DNA from 3 places in the Micromonospora sp. NPDC050187 genome. Region 1 is predicted to be linked to each of the others. Evidence: riboswitches for the same ligand, from Rfam matches in the RefSeq annotation. Region 1 holds a riboswitch; each other region holds the start of a gene.

What was found. A riboswitch is a leader RNA that binds a small molecule or an ion and turns the genes downstream of it on or off. The one in region 1 is predicted to bind cyclic di-AMP.
Region 2: linked by a shared signal. The riboswitch ahead of ACIBJE_RS19150 (NlpC/P60 family protein) and the one ahead of ACIBJE_RS02980 (C39 family peptidase) in region 1 are both predicted to bind cyclic di-AMP.
Region 3: linked by a shared signal. The riboswitch ahead of ACIBJE_RS06710 (coiled-coil domain-containing protein) and the one ahead of ACIBJE_RS02980 (C39 family peptidase) in region 1 are both predicted to bind cyclic di-AMP.

The regions. Positions count from the first base shown of each region.
Region 1 is NZ_JBITJH010000001.1:604,345-609,441, reverse strand. Features, by position in the region: gene ACIBJE_RS02990 (SDR family NAD(P)-dependent oxidoreductase) at 1-395, shown strand, start outside; gene ACIBJE_RS02985 (CDP-glycerol glycerophosphotransferase family protein) at 441-2,144, shown strand; gene ACIBJE_RS02980 (C39 family peptidase) at 2,255-3,106, opposite strand; cyclic di-AMP (ydaO/yuaA leader) riboswitch at 3,302-3,441, opposite strand; gene ACIBJE_RS02975 (hypothetical protein) at 3,772-4,548, opposite strand; gene ACIBJE_RS02970 (hypothetical protein) at 4,708-4,848, opposite strand; gene ACIBJE_RS02965 (acyltransferase family protein) at 4,859-5,097, opposite strand, start outside.
Region 2 is NZ_JBITJH010000011.1:208,469-213,565, reverse strand. Features, by position in the region: gene ACIBJE_RS19165 (zinc metalloprotease) at 1-316, shown strand, start outside; gene ACIBJE_RS19160 (pyridoxamine 5'-phosphate oxidase family protein) at 381-938, opposite strand; gene dcd (dCTP deaminase) at 1,034-1,612, shown strand; gene ACIBJE_RS19150 (NlpC/P60 family protein) at 1,737-2,648, opposite strand; cyclic di-AMP (ydaO/yuaA leader) riboswitch at 2,790-2,916, opposite strand; gene ACIBJE_RS19145 (C40 family peptidase) at 3,148-4,164, opposite strand; partial or broken gene ACIBJE_RS19140 (CBS domain-containing protein) at 4,294-4,854, opposite strand; gene ACIBJE_RS19135 (GPP34 family phosphoprotein) at 4,990-5,097, shown strand, end outside.
Region 3 is NZ_JBITJH010000003.1:199,764-204,860, reverse strand. Features, by position in the region: gene ACIBJE_RS06720 (HelD family protein) at 1-1,350, shown strand, start outside; gene ACIBJE_RS06715 (cation diffusion facilitator family transporter) at 1,558-2,472, shown strand; cyclic di-AMP (ydaO/yuaA leader) riboswitch at 2,626-2,757, shown strand; gene ACIBJE_RS06710 (coiled-coil domain-containing protein) at 2,771-3,835, shown strand; gene ACIBJE_RS06705 (PfkB family carbohydrate kinase) at 4,001-4,987, shown strand; gene surE (5'/3'-nucleotidase SurE) at 4,984-5,097, shown strand, end outside.

The DNA of each region.
Region 1 (5,097 bases):
GGGGTCAGCTGCTGCTCTACACCTCCAGCTCGTACACCCGGGGCCGGGCCCGGTACGCGCTCTACTCCGCCACCAAGGCCGCGCTGGTCAACCTCACCCAGGCCCTCGCCGACGAGTGGGCCGAGTTCGGCGTCCGGGTCAACTGCGTGAACCCGGAACGCACCGCCACCCCGATGCGCACCCGCGCGTTCGGCGCGGAGCCGGAACACACCCTGCTCGCCGCCGCGACGGTGGCCCGGGCCTCACTCGACGTGCTCCTGTCCGACCTCACCGGTCAGGTGATCGACGTCCGCCGCTCGGCCGACGATCCGGTGGTGCCGGCCCAGGCCGGACCGGCTCCCTCCACCGGGCCGGCTCCCTCCACCGCGCCGTCGGCCGCTCCCTCGGCCCGCTGAACCCGCGTCCCCACAACCCACGCGACAGGCAGGAGAGTCAGCGAGATGCGTGGCACCCTGGTCCGGAAACTGCTCGCCCGGTGCCTCACCGTGGGCCTGGCGGTCCTGGCCTTCCTCCTGGTCGCGCTCACCGGGGCGACCCTGCCCGGACTGCTGCTCGCGGTCGCCGCGCTGGCCGCCGGGCTGTGGGAACGCCGGGTCCGTCCGGGCGCGGACGTGGTGGCCGAGTCGGTCCTGGTCGCCGCCGGCATCCTGGTCGGGTACGCCCGCCGCCTCGACGCCGGCTTCGACCTCGCCCTGGTGGCGACCGCGCTGGTGGTGCTCGCGCTGGTGCTGCTCGACGGCCCGCTGCGGGACGCCGGGGGGCTGGAGATCCGGACCGCCAACCTGCCGGTCCGGCCCGGGCTGACCACCGCGCACGTCGGCACGGCGATCCCGGTGCTACTCGGCGCGGTGGCGCTCGGCGCGCTGCTCGCCCTGCCCACCTGGTACGCCCTGGTGGTCAGCCTGCTCGTCGGCGGCCTCGCCGGGGTGGTCGGGCTGCGCCTGGCCCGGCGGCGGTTCCGCCCGTCGACCGCGGCCAGCCCGGTGGCCCGCGCGCTGGCCCGGCACCAGCCGGAGTTCCTGCTCTACTTCTCCGCCCCGCCCGGCTCGGAGTACCAGGTCACCATGTGGCTGCCGTACCTGGAGCGGATCGGCCGACCGTTCCTGGTGCTGCTGCGCGAGCCGGAGTTCCTGGCCCCGATCGCGGCGGCGACCCGCGCGCCGGTGGTGTACTGCCCGACGCTGAAGGCGATCGACGAGGCGTTGGTGCCCAGCCTGCGGGTGGCGTTCTATGTCAACCACGGCGCGAAGAACGCGCACTGCATCCGGTTCACCCAGCTCACCCACATCCAGATCCACCACGGCGACAGCGACAAGGCGCCGAGCGCCAACCCGGTCTCGGCGATCTTCGACCGGAACTTCGTGGCCGGGCAGGCGGCGATCGACCGGTACGCCCGCGCCGGGGTGCACATCCCGGCGGAGAAGTTCGTCGTCGTCGGCCGCCCCCAGGTGGAGGCGATCGGGGTACGCCGGCCGCCGGTGCCGATGCCGGCCCACCCGACCGTGCTCTACACGCCCACCTGGACCGGGCACCACGCGGACGCGAACTACTGCTCGCTGCCGGTGGCCGAGGCGGTGGTCGGGCGGCTGCTGGCCCGGGGCGCGACGGTGATCCTGCGGGCCCACCCGTACACCGCGCAGAACCCGGAGTCGGCACGGCAGCTCGCCCGGGTGGAGGAGCTGCTCGCGACGGACCGCTCCCGCACCGGCCGGCAGCACGTCTGGGGCACCGACGCGAGTCGGGCGATGAGCCTGGTCGACTGCGTCAACCGCTCCGACGCGCTGATCTCGGACGTCTCCGGGGTCATCTCCGACTACCTCTACTCCGGCAAGCCGTACGCGGTGACCGACATGGGCGTGGACGGCGACGCGTTCACCGCACGCTTCCCGCTGGCCCGCTCCGGCTACGTGCTGCGCCGGGACCTGGCCGACGTCGACGACGTGCTGGAGCGGCTGCTCGGCACCGACCCGCTGGCCGAGGCGCGCTGGGCGATGCGCACCCACTACCTGGGCGACTTCCCGGTCGAGTCGTACGCCGAGGGCTTCCTGTCGGCCGCCCGGGCGCACCTCGCGCCGGCCGCCGTGCCGGCGACCCACCCCGGCCACGCGGACCGGCCGGTCGGGGCGGAGTCCGTCACCGGCTGAACTCGGCTTCGCCTGTGGTGGTGTGGTGGTAGGAGGGGTCCCCTGTTACCTCATTTTGAGGAGCAGGGGACCCCTCCTACCACAGCGGCGGTTACTCCCCGCGCGAAGAATCAGGCGGAGTAGCCACGGGTGGCGGCCCAGTGCGCCAGGCCGATGGTGGTCATCCAGTACGAGCCGGCGGCGGCGTTCGCCGGGTCCGCGATCTTGACGGTCCGGCCGTTGTCCCGGTAACCGACCACGGTCAGGTAGTGCCCGCCGGGGTAGGAGTGCCAGCCACCGGCGACGTCGGTGGCCGAGCCGGCGATGTTGACGACGACGGCGTACCCGTTGCCGACGGCCCGCACCACGTCGGCCTGGAGCCGGTCCATCTGGGCGGGGGTGGCCGCGTTGCCGGGGATCGTCCGGGTCCGGTAGACGTCCCGGCCGACCAGGTCGTTGAGGACCCGGGTGGTGTCGGCGGCGGAGTTGGTGCCGGACTGGGTGGTGTTCAGCCGCTGGGCGAGGTCGTCCTGGCTGCGGACGACGTCCCGGGCGGTCAGCGCGATCCGGGTGGCGGCCGGACCGCAGTAGTAGAAGGTGGTCTGCTCCTGGTACTGGATGTCGAGCACCTTCGACGCGGGCGGCTTCGGCGGGGTGGGGCTGGCCGTCAGGTCCGGGTTCGGCGACCGGGTGGCGGCGGGCGACGCGGACGGGGTGGTCGGCGGGGTGGTGGCGACGGCGGACGGGCTGGCCGGGGCCGCGGTGGCGCGGTCGTGCTGCCGGGAGGCGGCGGTCGACCGGTCCGGCTCGGCCGCCGTGGCGACGGTGTCCTCCCGGTGTACCGGGGTGCCGGGGTCGACGAGCAGGACGCCGGCGGTGGACGCCGCCACCACGACCGCCGCCGCGGCGGCGACCTGGTACGACCGGCGGGCTCGGAACAGGTTGAACGGTCGCGGGACCGGGTACTTCACGGATTCCTCCACGTCAAGACAGGGGTGGAGAGCGGCGCACCCGGTCGACGCAGGGCGGACCGTGCGTGGGGTCGACGATGGCGCGGGGTGCCCGCTCGGACGGCGTCTGAGGGCGGACGCCGGAGTCAGTGCCGGCGGCGCGGACGGACGGCCGGCGGCACCTGGGCACCGTGGAGGAGCCGGGTAACGGGGGCGTGCAGCACGAGCTACTCCTTCCGATACCGCCTACCGGGTTAGCTGACGGATTCGGGCGGGAAAGATCGCCCTACCACGGGTCGGCCCCGCGGATTCACCCCGGACGTACGTGGGTCCCCGGCTCGTTGCGCACGATTAGGCGGGCCGGCGCGGTGTCACCCTTTGCGACCTACGACCGCGCCAGACGGGCCGACACTACTGATACCTCAATCCCCTGCCAACCCCCGTGAGCTGGGCAAACCGCACGGCACACCCGGAAGTCGGGCACATTAACGGGCTGACGTCGCTCAATCGGACGACCGGTTTTCCGAGTACCGTCGGGCGATTTCCGGACGGCATCGGCACAACCGCTCGCTCGCACTCGACGCGGAACGGGACGACCGGTGTCGAAGGTGCCGCGCGGCAGGGCGTGGCCCAGGTCACGTCACGATCCGGTCACGCTCCCGGCCAGCGCACCGCCCGAGGGGCGGAACCGGCCCCGCTCAGCCCACCCGCGCCGGTCGCCACCGGGCGGCGAGGCGGACCGCACCCGGCACGCGCCGGGGCTCGACCATCGTCCGGCTGCTCGCCCGGAGACGTTCCGCCGCGAGGGACGCCTCCTCCGCCAGGGACCGTGCCGCCGTCGCGGCGACCTCCGCCTGCCGCCAGGCCACCCGCTCCCGCTCGGCCGCCGTCCGGTACTCCCCCCGCCGCAGGTCGCGCACCACCCGGTGCAGGACCGCCTCCTGCACGACGGGGTGCAGCCGCGGATTCCACCCGCCGCGGCGGGCGAAGACGTCGCTGAGCTGCCCCACCGACAGGTCACCCCGCCAGTACGCGGCCATCGCGGCCCGGTGCAGGAACCGTTCCCGGGCGACGTACTCGGCCGGGGTGCGGGGCGTCCGGGGAACGGGCAGGGCGGTGGCCCCGGCGAAGCGGCGGGCGGCGGTCTCCGCCTCGTCGTACGCCCGCCAGGCCTGGTCGACCCGTTCCTGCGCGGTCAGCCACCGCTCCCGGCGGCGACGGGCGGTCTGCGCGGCACCGGCCGCGGCGACGGCCACCTCCTCGGCGTACCGGCGCAGGTCGGCCGGATCGGGCACGGCGGGGTGGAGGGCGGCCGGGTCCCCGGCGGGCGCGGGCGGGGCGAGCGTCGACTCCCGATCCCGCTCGGGGCGGGCCACCAGGACGGTGAGCACGGTCAGGGCGAGCACGAGCAGGGCGGACCAGATCGCGGCCGCCCGGGGCACGTCGACCAGGAACTCGTAGAGAACGACGTCCATCGTCGGCACCTCACGGGACACGGGAGCGGGCGGGGGTCGCACGCCTCGGGCACCGGCTCCGACCGTCGGCGGAGCCACCGGGACCGCCGTCGGCGGGTGCGGGGTGAGGTTCGTCGGATCAGCTCCCACGCCGGGGACGGGACACCCGGGGTGGACGGATCAGCGACGCGGTGGGGCCCGGGAGGAGACCGCGCCGACGTCGGTGCCGGCCAGCGGCCGGACCGGACGGCGACCGGTCGGTACCGGACCGGCCACCGCGACCGGCGTCCCGCCGGCCGGGCCGGCCACGACGAGAGGCACGGGGAGCAGATTACCCCGAACGTCGGGCACCCGCGTCGATGCCGGCCGGGTCGGATCCCACGGCCTGGTCACCGGCCGGGACGTCGGCGTGTCCGTCCCCGCCGACGCCGTCGGCGACCCGCTGCCGGGGCGCGACGGCCGCCGACGGTCCTCCGGTCGTGGACGCTCCCCCGGTCGTCGTGGCGGGACTCCCGGCCGGGGCGGGGCGTTTCCGGCTCGGCGCGAGCAGGCGCATCATCGGGGTCTCCA
Region 2 (5,097 bases), on a different contig from region 1:
GAGCGAGTCGCTGCCGGGCGGCACGGCCACCAACTACAACCAGGGTGACACCGGCACCCACGAGGTCGGTCACTGGCTGAACCTGTACCACACCTTCCAGGGCGGCTGCTCCAACTCCGGCGACAGCGTCTCGGACACCCCGGCGGAGGCCGAGCCGGCGTTCGAGTGCCCGACCGGCCGGGACACCTGCGCCGCCGCCGGCCTGGACCCGATCACCAACTTCATGGACTACACGTACGACTCGTGCATGTACCAGTTCACCCCGGGGCAGGCCAGCCGCATGCTCACCGCGTGGAACGCCTACCGCGCCGCCTGACATCCCTGACGTACCGTCCGATGCCGGCTCCGTCCCACGGAGCCGGCATCGGCGTTTCCGGGACTCAGGCCGCAGCCCGGTGCGTGGCCCGTCGTCGCCTGGCCCGTGGCCCTGGTACGGACGGCTGACCGGCCGTCGGTGAGTCGCTCGCCCGCGGGTCCAGCCAGACCTGCACCGCCGGACCGCCCAGCCCCACGCCGGGAGCTCCCGGCGCGACATGGTCGCGCCGGGAGAGCATCGCCACGTCGACGGTGAACTCGAACAACCGCCAGTCCGCCCGGGGCTCGGCCCGGAAGCACTCCGCCAGCCGGGCCACCCGGACCTGGTCGGTGACCGGATGCGCGTGCCCGGCCACGTACGCCTCGTCGTCGCTCTCCTCCGGCGGGAACGAGTGCAGCGCGTACCGCCCGTCGCGTTCCAGGTCGCGGCGCTTGGGCGAGTCGATGACGAAGCAGAATAGCCCTTCGTCGGTGATGACCGGGGAGACCGGATGGACCCGGGGGCCACCGTCTGCCCGGACCGTGGCCAGGTAGCCGAAGCCCGGGCCGTACTGCTGCATGAGAAGGCGGATCGCGTCGGCGAGGCGGGGCTCGTCGGCGGCGAACTCGGACCAGGAAGCCATGCCGACATCCTATCGAACACCCGTACGAAAGAGCACTCCGACGCGCTGGTCACCCGCCGGATCGCGGGGGCTACGGCACTGGATATGGTGGTGCGATGCTGCTCTCCGACCGGGACCTCGTCAGCGAGATCAAGGCTGGCACGCTGGCACTGGAACCGTTCGACGCGAGTCTGGTGCAGCCCTCCAGCATCGACGTGCGCCTGGACCGGCTCTTCCGGGTCTTCAACAACCACCTCTACACGCACATCGACCCGGCGTTGCAGCAGGACGACCTCACCTCGCTGGTGGAGGTGCCCGAGGGGGAACCCTTCGTGCTGCACCCCGGGGAGTTCGTGCTCGCCTCCACGCTGGAGGTCATCTCGCTCGGCGACCAACTCGCGGGCCGCCTGGAGGGCAAGTCGAGCCTGGGCCGGCTCGGCCTGCTCACCCACTCGACCGCCGGCTTCATCGACCCCGGGTTCTCCGGCCACGTGACGCTGGAACTCTCCAACGTGGCCAACCTGCCGATCACGCTCTGGCCCGGCATGAAGATCGGTCAGCTCTGCATCTTCCGGCTCTCCTCGCCGGCCGAGCATCCGTACGGCTCCGCCGTCTACGGCTCCCGCTACCAGGGGCAGCGCGGCCCCACCCCGAGCCGGGCCTGGCGGAACTGGCGCACCTGGCCCACCCGCTGACCCTCCCCACATCCACCACCACCCCTCGTTCTACGGGTGATGGTGCGGCGCGCTCCGCTTCGCCAGGTGCCTGCAGGGTCCCCTGCTACGCAAAAAGCGGTAACAGGGGACCCCTGCTACCACCTCAGCCGGGGCGGCCGTAGCTGTGCACCGGGCCGTCGTCGGCCCGCTTCATCTTCACCGGCGCGCCGGCCCGGGAGGCGTGCACCAGCCAGCCGTTGCCGACGTACATGCCGACGTGGTGCAGATCCGAGTAGTAGAAGACGAGGTCGCCGGGACGTAGCTCGCTCCGGCCCACCCGGGCGGTCACCCGCCGCTGCTGGGCGGCGTTGTGCGGCAGGGCGACCCCGGCCCGGGCCCAGGCGGCGAGGGTGAGCCCGGAGCAGTCGTACGCGTTCGGCCCCTCGGCTCCCCAGACGTAGGGCTTGCCGATCTGCGCGCAGGCGAACGTGACGGCCCGTCCGGCGGCACCGCCCGGGTAGACGGCCGGGCAGGGGGCGGGGCGCAGGCTGGTGCCAGCGCCGTTGCCGTACGCCTCCAGGCGCATCTTCTGCAGGCGGGTGATGGCGGCGTCGATCTGCCGACGTTTCCCGTCCAGCTGGCGTTCGGCCTGGCTGAGCTGCGTGACCAGCCGGTCCAGCGGGGCCTTGCGGGCGCTGAGCTGGTCCCGCAGTTCGACCACGTGCCGGATGTCGGTCTGCTGCCGACGGGCGAACTGGTCGAGTAGTTCGAGTTGGTGGACGACGGTGGCCGGCGACGGGTTGGCGAGCATGGCGTTGAGGGCGGAGGCGTTCTCCCCCTTGTACGCCCGTACCGCGAGTCCGCCGACCTTGCGCATCGCCTGGTCGACCTGGCGGCGCAGCGGCTCGATCCGGTCGGCGAGTGCCGCCGCCTGCCGCTTTTTGGCGGCGAGCGCCTGCCGGGTGGCGTTGTGCTGTTCGATGACCGGTTCGAGGGTGTTCCACTCCCGGTCGATCTGGCGTTCGATCTCGGCGACCGAGGGTTCGGCGTGGGCCGCGCCGGCGCCGCCCGTCACGAGGACAGCGGCTCCGACGAGGACGGTGACGGCGTTGGTGAAGCGGGACCAGCATGGACGCGGCGCAGCCGTCGTCCGGGCAGCCGGGGCCGCCCGGACGGACGGTGGCCGCGGGGCATGGTGTGCCACCGGGCTTCTTACTCCTTCTTCCGTTGACCGCCTACCGGGTTAGCTGACGGGTTCGGGCGGGAAGGGAGCGCCCTACCGTGGTACGGATTCACCCCGATGGTGCTGGTGGTTCCCCGGCTCGCTCTGGTGTGGTTTCTCCTGTGGCGACGTGCGTCGGGCGACTCGGCGGTGCCGAACCGTTGCCGCCTCCGACTGGCGGCCTGTCACCGGCTCGGCAAGTGCCGAGGTTAGAGACGACCGTCGTCGATCCGCAACACGGTTCGCGGTAGTGCCACCTGCTGATTCCCGACAGTAACCACTGTGGGCGCCGTTCGTTGGCCCAGCACGAAGGGTCCCCGGCCGCTGGCCGGGGACCCTTCGTCAGGATCGGTCAGTAGGGGCGGCGGAAGCCCGCGACCGGCATGTGGTTGATGCTGGCCACCTGCACCGGCTTACCGGCCCGGGGGGCGTGCACCATGATGCCGTTGCCCAGGTAGAGCCCGACGTGGCTCAGGTCGCTGAAGAAGAAGACCAGGTCACCAGGGCGGGCCTCGGAGCGGCTGATCTCCTTGGTCTCCTTCCACTGATCACCGGTGAAGTGGGTCAGGTGGATGCCCGCGGCTTTGTAGGCATACTGGGTCAACCCCGAGCAGTCGAAGGCGTTTGGCCCGGTGGCGCCGAAGACGTACGGGTCGCCGACCTGCGCGCAGGCGGTTCTGATGGCGGTGTTGGCGTCGCTGCTGATCACGCCCTTGATGAGCGGGCAGCCGGGGGCGCTGACCGCAGTCTTCGGCATGGACGCCCGCAGCCGCTTGATCTCGGCGTCGATCTTGGCCTTCTTGGCCGCCAGGTCCTTCTGCTGCTGGACCTGGGTAGCGATGAGGGTGTCGAGCTTCTGCTTCTCGGCCTCGTACCTTGTCCGGATCGCCACCACGCCCTGGAGTTGCTGACGCTGGTGGGCGGCGAGCCGGTCGAGCATGCCCATCTGCTCGGCCAGGGTGCCCGGCTTGGCGCTGACCAGCAGAGCGCCGATCTCCTGCGACGGGCCGGTCATGTAGTGCCGGGAGGCCAGGGCACCGATCCGGTTCATGGCCATGTCGCTCTGCAACGCGAGCGGCTGGATCTTCTTCTCCAGATCAGCGGCCTTCTTCTGGTTGGCCTTGAGCCTGACGCGAACCTCGTTGTACTTCTCGATCGTGGGCTCCAACTGCCTCCACTGCTTGTCGATCTGCGCCTCGATCTCCTCGGGAGTGGGCGCGGCATGCGCGGGAGCAGCGAGCAGGCCGACACCGACCACGGCGGCGGCGGACAGGGTGACCAGGGTGCGAACGAACCGGCGCAGCCCACCCGGACGAGTGGGGAGCCGATCCGGTGCGTGACGCTGAGGGGGCAGGGTTGCCACCGGCACCGAACTCCTTTGGCGACCAGACCACCGGGCGCCCCGCGAGGGAGAGGATGGCGGGGCAGACGATCCACAGCGGCCGGTGCCCAACATTAGGGAAGCAACGGGGCGATATCAAGGCGAGGGGGTCTCGTATCACGCTCCGGCACCCCTGCGAACACCCACCGTGCCGACGCCGCCGACGATGGCGGTCAGGACATCGTCGAGGGTCACCACGCCGAGCGGTCTGCGTCCGTCGGTGACCAGCACCATGTGCCGTCGCTCACGGCGCATCGAGAGCAGCAGGTCGGCCAGGGTACGGTCCGGCGGCACCACGGCCAACGGCCGGTACACCTCGGCCGGCACCGCGGCCCGACGGCTCGGGCCGACGTACCCGAGCACGTCCTTGACGTGCACGAAGCCGAGCACCCGACGGGTGGAGCGCTGCACCACCGGGAAGCGCGACCGTCCGGTACGGGTCGCCAGCACCTCCAGAGAGGCCGGTGAGACGTCGTCGGCCACGGTGGTCACCGTGGACCAGGGCTGCAACGCGTCAGCGGCGGTGCGGGTGTGCAGCGCGAGCGCCCCGGTGATCCGGGCGTGTGCCGTGGAGCCCAGCAACCCCTCGGTGCGGGCCTGCGACACCAGGCCGGTCAGTTCCTCGGCGGTGAAGACGGTCTTCACCGCGTCCGCCGCCTCGATCCGCCAGACAGGAAGCCGAGCAGGGGCAACAACGTGGTCAGCACCAGTCCGTCGATGACCGTCTCACCTCGGCCAGATTCTCCCATGACTGATTGCTACCGGACGAGTACGCGAGCTGCCCGGCTCGTGGCTTCGAGTTACCGTCGAGCCATGTCCGATCTGCCCCTCGCGCACGAACTGGCTCTGCTCGCGTACGACGACGAGGGCGTCAACCGGCTGGGGACCCCGAACCTCGACTACGGCCTCGCCGGGGCGGCG
Region 3 (5,097 bases), on a different contig from region 1:
ACGGCCACCCTGCACTCCCTCGGCTCCCTCTTTCCCGGCATGTCCGCCACCCGCACCGACCCGCCGGAGGTGGCGGCGGTCAAGGGCTCGCTGCGGATGCGCCGGGTGCTGGAACGCGCGACCCGGGACGCCGTCCCGGACGGCCCGGACGAACTGCGCCTGCTCTACCGGGGGCAGTTGCTCCGGCTGGCCCGTCCCGAGCTGGACGCGATCCGCACCCGGGCACTGCCCCGGGGTGCCCGCCGCAACGAGGTGCGCCGGGCCGGCTTCGACGGGATCTTCGCCGCGCTCTGGGCACAGGCCCGCCGGATCGGCGTCTCCGGCCTACCCCAGCAGCGGGTCTTCGAGGACGAACTGGCCGACCGGACGGAGTTCCGCGAGTTCCTCAAGGCCTGGTGGCCGCGTCTGCACCCGCGTCACGTGCTCGGTTGGCTGGCCCGGCCGGAGCGGCTGCGCGCGTACGCCGGGGGGATCCTCTCCGGCGCGGAGATCCGCACGCTGACGGCGGCCTGGCGGACGCTGGACCGCGACGGGCTGACCATCGCCGACATCGCGCTCCTGGACGAGCTGGACACGCTGCTCGGCCAGCCCATGAAGCCCGCCCGTCGTCGGCGCGACCCGTTCCAGCTCGCCGGCGGCGTCCGGGAGCTCAGCACCTTCGCCGACCGGCAGCGCGCCCAGCGGGCGGCGGCCCGGGAGCGTCCGGCCGACTACCGCGACTACGCGCACGTGGTGGTGGACGAGGCACAGGACGTGTCGCCGATGCAGTGGCGGATGCTCGGCCGGCGGGGTCGGCTCGCGTCCTGGACGGTGGTCGGCGACCCGGCGCAGACCGCCTGGACCGGCGACCCGGCGGAGCTGGGCCGGGCCCGCGACCAGGCGCTCGGCCGGCGCAAGCGACACGAGTTCACCCTGACCACGAACTACCGCAACTCGGCCGAGATCTTCGCGGTGGCGGCGGCGGAGATCCGCACCGTCCACCCGGACCTGCCGCTGCCGACGGCGGTCCGCTCCACCGGCGTGCACCCGGTGGCGCTGACCGTGCCGGCGGCGCAGCTGGCGACGCGGACGGCCGAGGCGGTCGGCGCGCTACTGGCGGAGGTGGCCGGGACGGTGGGCGTGATCACGCCGGTGCCCCGCCGGGACGAGGTGGCCGGCTGGCTGGCCCACCTGGACTCGCCGCGCCTCCAGGTGGTGACCAGCCTCCAGGCCAAGGGCATGGAGTACGACGGCGTGGCACTGGTCGCCCCGGGCGAGATCCGCGCCGAGCCGGGTTCGGGCGTGCGGACCCTCTACGTGGCCCTCTCCCGGGCCACCCAGCGGCTCACCACCATCGACCCGGTCACCTGACCCGTCCCACTCCCACCTCCTACCTTGCACCCCCGCCTCGGCCGCCTGCCTGCCGAGGCGGGGGTGCGCTGGTAGCAGGGGTCCCTTGTTACCTACCCGTGCTACCTCCGCGGCTTTCGCTCCGGCCAATGACCGACACTTACTTGCATACATAGCGATGTGAACATACATTGGGTCCGGACCGAACGGGGAACGGAGGGTGGGGGCGTGGGCGCAGGTCATGACCACCACGGCGGGATCGCGCACGCCGCGCAGCGGCACACCGGCCGACTCTGGGCCGCGTTCGGCCTGCTCGCCACCCTGATGGTGGTCGAGGCGGTGACCGCGCTCGGCACCGGGTCGCTGGCCCTGCTCTCCGACGCCGGCCACATGTTCACCGACGTGCTCGGCATCGGCATGGCGCTGGCCGCGATCACCGCCGCCCGACGGGCCGGCCGGGATCCGCAGCGCACGTTCGGCCTCTACCGGCTGGAGGTGCTCGCCGCCCTGGCCAATGCCGTCCTGCTCTCCGGGGTCGCGGTCTACGTGCTCGTCGAGGCGGTCCGCCGGTTCGGCGACCCGCCGGAGGTGACCATCGGCCCGATGCTGGTGGTGGCGGTGCTCGGCCTGCTGGCGAACCTGGTTGCCTTCGCGCTGCTGCGCGAGGGCGCGAAGGAGAGCATCAACCTGCGCGGGGCGTACCTGGAGGTGCTGGCGGACCTGCTCGGCTCCGTCGGCGTGATCGCCGCCGCGGTGGTCATCGCGCTCACCGACTGGTGGTGGGCCGACCCGCTGGTCGCGGTGGCGATCGGCGTCTTTATCCTGCCGCGCACCTGGCGGCTGGGCCGGGCGGCGCTGCGCATCCTGGTCCAGGCCGCGCCGGAGCACCTCCAGGTCAGCGCGGTACACGACCGGCTGAGCGCCGTACCGGGCGTGGTCGAGGTGCACGACCTGCACCTCTGGACGCTGACCTCGGGGATGGAGGTCGCCTCGGCCCACCTGACCACGGACCCGGCGGCCGAGGTCGGCAGCGTGCTGGCCGCCGCGCGGACCGCGCTGCACGAGGATTTCCACATCGACCACGCCACCCTCCAGGTCGAACCCGGCGAGTCACCGGGCATCTGCGGCCGGGTCGAGTGGTAATTAGGACAGACTTAAATCTCGGAGTGTATTGTCCCGCTATGTCAGTTATGCCGGTGTCATCTCGCGGGAGTGGTGTGGCCAACGCTGCCCGTGGGAGACCGGCTTCGGTAGTCTCGGACCCGGCCACCGCCAGGCGGCGCCCTCCGGCGCCTGCGGTGACCGCCGCCTAATCGCCGGTGACGGCGAGCCGGGGAACCACGTTCTTGGGGTGCATCCGCGTGAGCGGTAGGGATCTTCCGTCCCGAACCCGTCAGCTAACCCGGTCGGCGGCTGACGGAAGGACATGTGCATGCCAGTAGTGGCACCCGTACGACGTACCGCCGCCCGGATGGCGGCACTGATCGCCGCGACACTCGCCCTGGGCGTCGCGGCCACGCCGGCCGTCGTGGCCCCTGTCGCGGCGGCGCCTCCGCTGGCGGCCAGGGCCCCCGGCGACGATCCCGAGGGAGGCACCCCGGCACTGCGCGCCCAACTCGAGGCGGCCAGCAAGGGGTGGCTCGACGCGAAGGACGCGCTCGCGAAGTCGGTCACTCGCCAGCAGAAGATCAACGAACAGCTCGTCACCATCGAGAAGGACCTGGCGATCCGCGACGAGAAGGTCGGCGTGATCGCCGGGCTGGCGTACCGGACCGGCCGACTCGGGCCGGCCTCGGCGTTGCTGACCAGCGACTCGCCGGACAGCTTCATGGACCGGGTCGCCGCGCTCGACGCGGTCGCCGCCAACGAGGACCGCGAGCTGCGGGGCCTGCTCAGCACCCGGGAGCAGGCCAACCGGGCCAAGTCGGCACTGAACCGGGAGATCACCGAGCAGCGCAAGCAGGTCGCGGTGATGGAGAAGCGCAAGCAGCAGGCCGAGCAGGCACTGGTGGTCGCCAACCGGAAAGCGGCGGCCACCACCCCCAGCGGGGGCAGCAAGTCGACCCGGTCCGCCACGGCGAAGCCGGCGCCGCGCAACGCCGACGGCTCCTGGCCGTCCGAGTCGTGCAGCGTCAACGACCCGACACCCGCCGACGGCTGCATCACCCCGCGTACGCTGCACGCGCTCAACCAGGCCAAGGCCGCGGGCTTCACCCGGTACGTCTCCTGCTACCGCCCCGGCGGTTCCGGGGAGCACCCCAAGGGCCGGGCCTGCGACTTCGCCGCGCAGAAGAACGGCTTCGGTGGCGACGCCACCGGCGGCGACAAGACGTACGGCGACAACCTGGCGGCGTACTTCAAGAACAACGCCAGCCGGCTCGGCGTGCTCTACGTCATCTGGTACCGGCAGATCTGGTTGCCCAGCAGCGGGTGGAAGTCGTACAGCGGCGCCAACGGCGACCCGTCCAGCGACCACACCAACCACGTCCACCTGTCGGTGTACTGAGCCACCCGGCGCGGCCCGTCACCCCGACCGGGGTGGCGGGCCGCACGGCTGTCGGCCCCCCGGCCGGCGAACCCGGACACCTCCCGCCACAACCCCCGAAAGGGGTCGCATGAGCGCCCCCGGGAGGGGAAACCGGGCCGCGCGAGCGGACGAGAGGCGGCACCCATGGACGGCCCCGACGGGTACGTGATGGTCTTCGCGCCGGCACCCGTGCTGACGGTCACCATCGACCAGCCGAGCGACGAGACCGAACTGCACCTGCATCCGGGCGGGCAGGGGGTCTGGCAGGCTCGGATGATCATGTCGCTCGGGGTGCCCGTGGTGCTCTGCGCCAGCCTCGGCGGCGAGATCGGTCAGGTGCTCGAACCCCTGCTGGTCACCGAGGGGGTGCGGCTGAAGCGGGTGCTGCGGGACACCGCCAGCGGCGGGTACGTGCACGACCGCCGGGACGGGGCCCGGCGGGAGGTAGCCGACGTCCCCGGTCACCCGTTGACCCGCCACGAGCTGGACGAGTTGTACAACCTGGCGCTCGGCGAGGGACTGCGCGCACCGGTCAGTGTGCTCAGCGGCCCCGGCGCGCCGTCCCTCGTTCCGCCCGACCTCTACCGACGGTTCGCCGCCGACCTCGGCGCGAACGGCGGCCGGGTGGTCGCCGACCTCTCCGGTGAGCACCTCGACGCGGTGCTCGCCAGCGGCCTGTTCTTCCTCAAGGTCAGCCACGAGGAGTTGCTCCGCGACGGGCGGGCCCGCTCGGCGGACGAGGACGAGCTGACCCGCGTCATGTACGACCTGCACGCCGCCGGGGCGGAGACGGTGGTGGTCAGCCGGGCGGAGCAGCCGGCGTTCGCCCTGGTCGACGGGGAGGTCCTCGAGGTCGTCATGCCCCGGCTGGAAGCGGCCGATCCCCGGGGCGCGGGCGACTCGATGACCGCCGGAGTGGCTGCCGTCATCGCCTGCGGCGGCGACATCCGCACCGCGATCCGCACCGGCGCGGCGGCCGGCGCCCTGAACGTCACCCGGCACGGTCTGGGCACCGGACGTCTCGACTCGATCGCCGGGCTGGTGGACCGGGTACGGCTGGCCCCGGCGGGCAACCGCCCCCAGGAGCGAACCACCCCGGAGGAGCTGGCCGACCGGGCGGCCGGACGATGAGCCTGCGGGTGCTGGTCACCAACGACGACGGCGTCGCCGCGCCGGGGCTGGCCCGGCTCGCCCAGGCGGCGGTCGCGCACGGGCTGGACGTGGTGGTCGCGGCCCCGTTG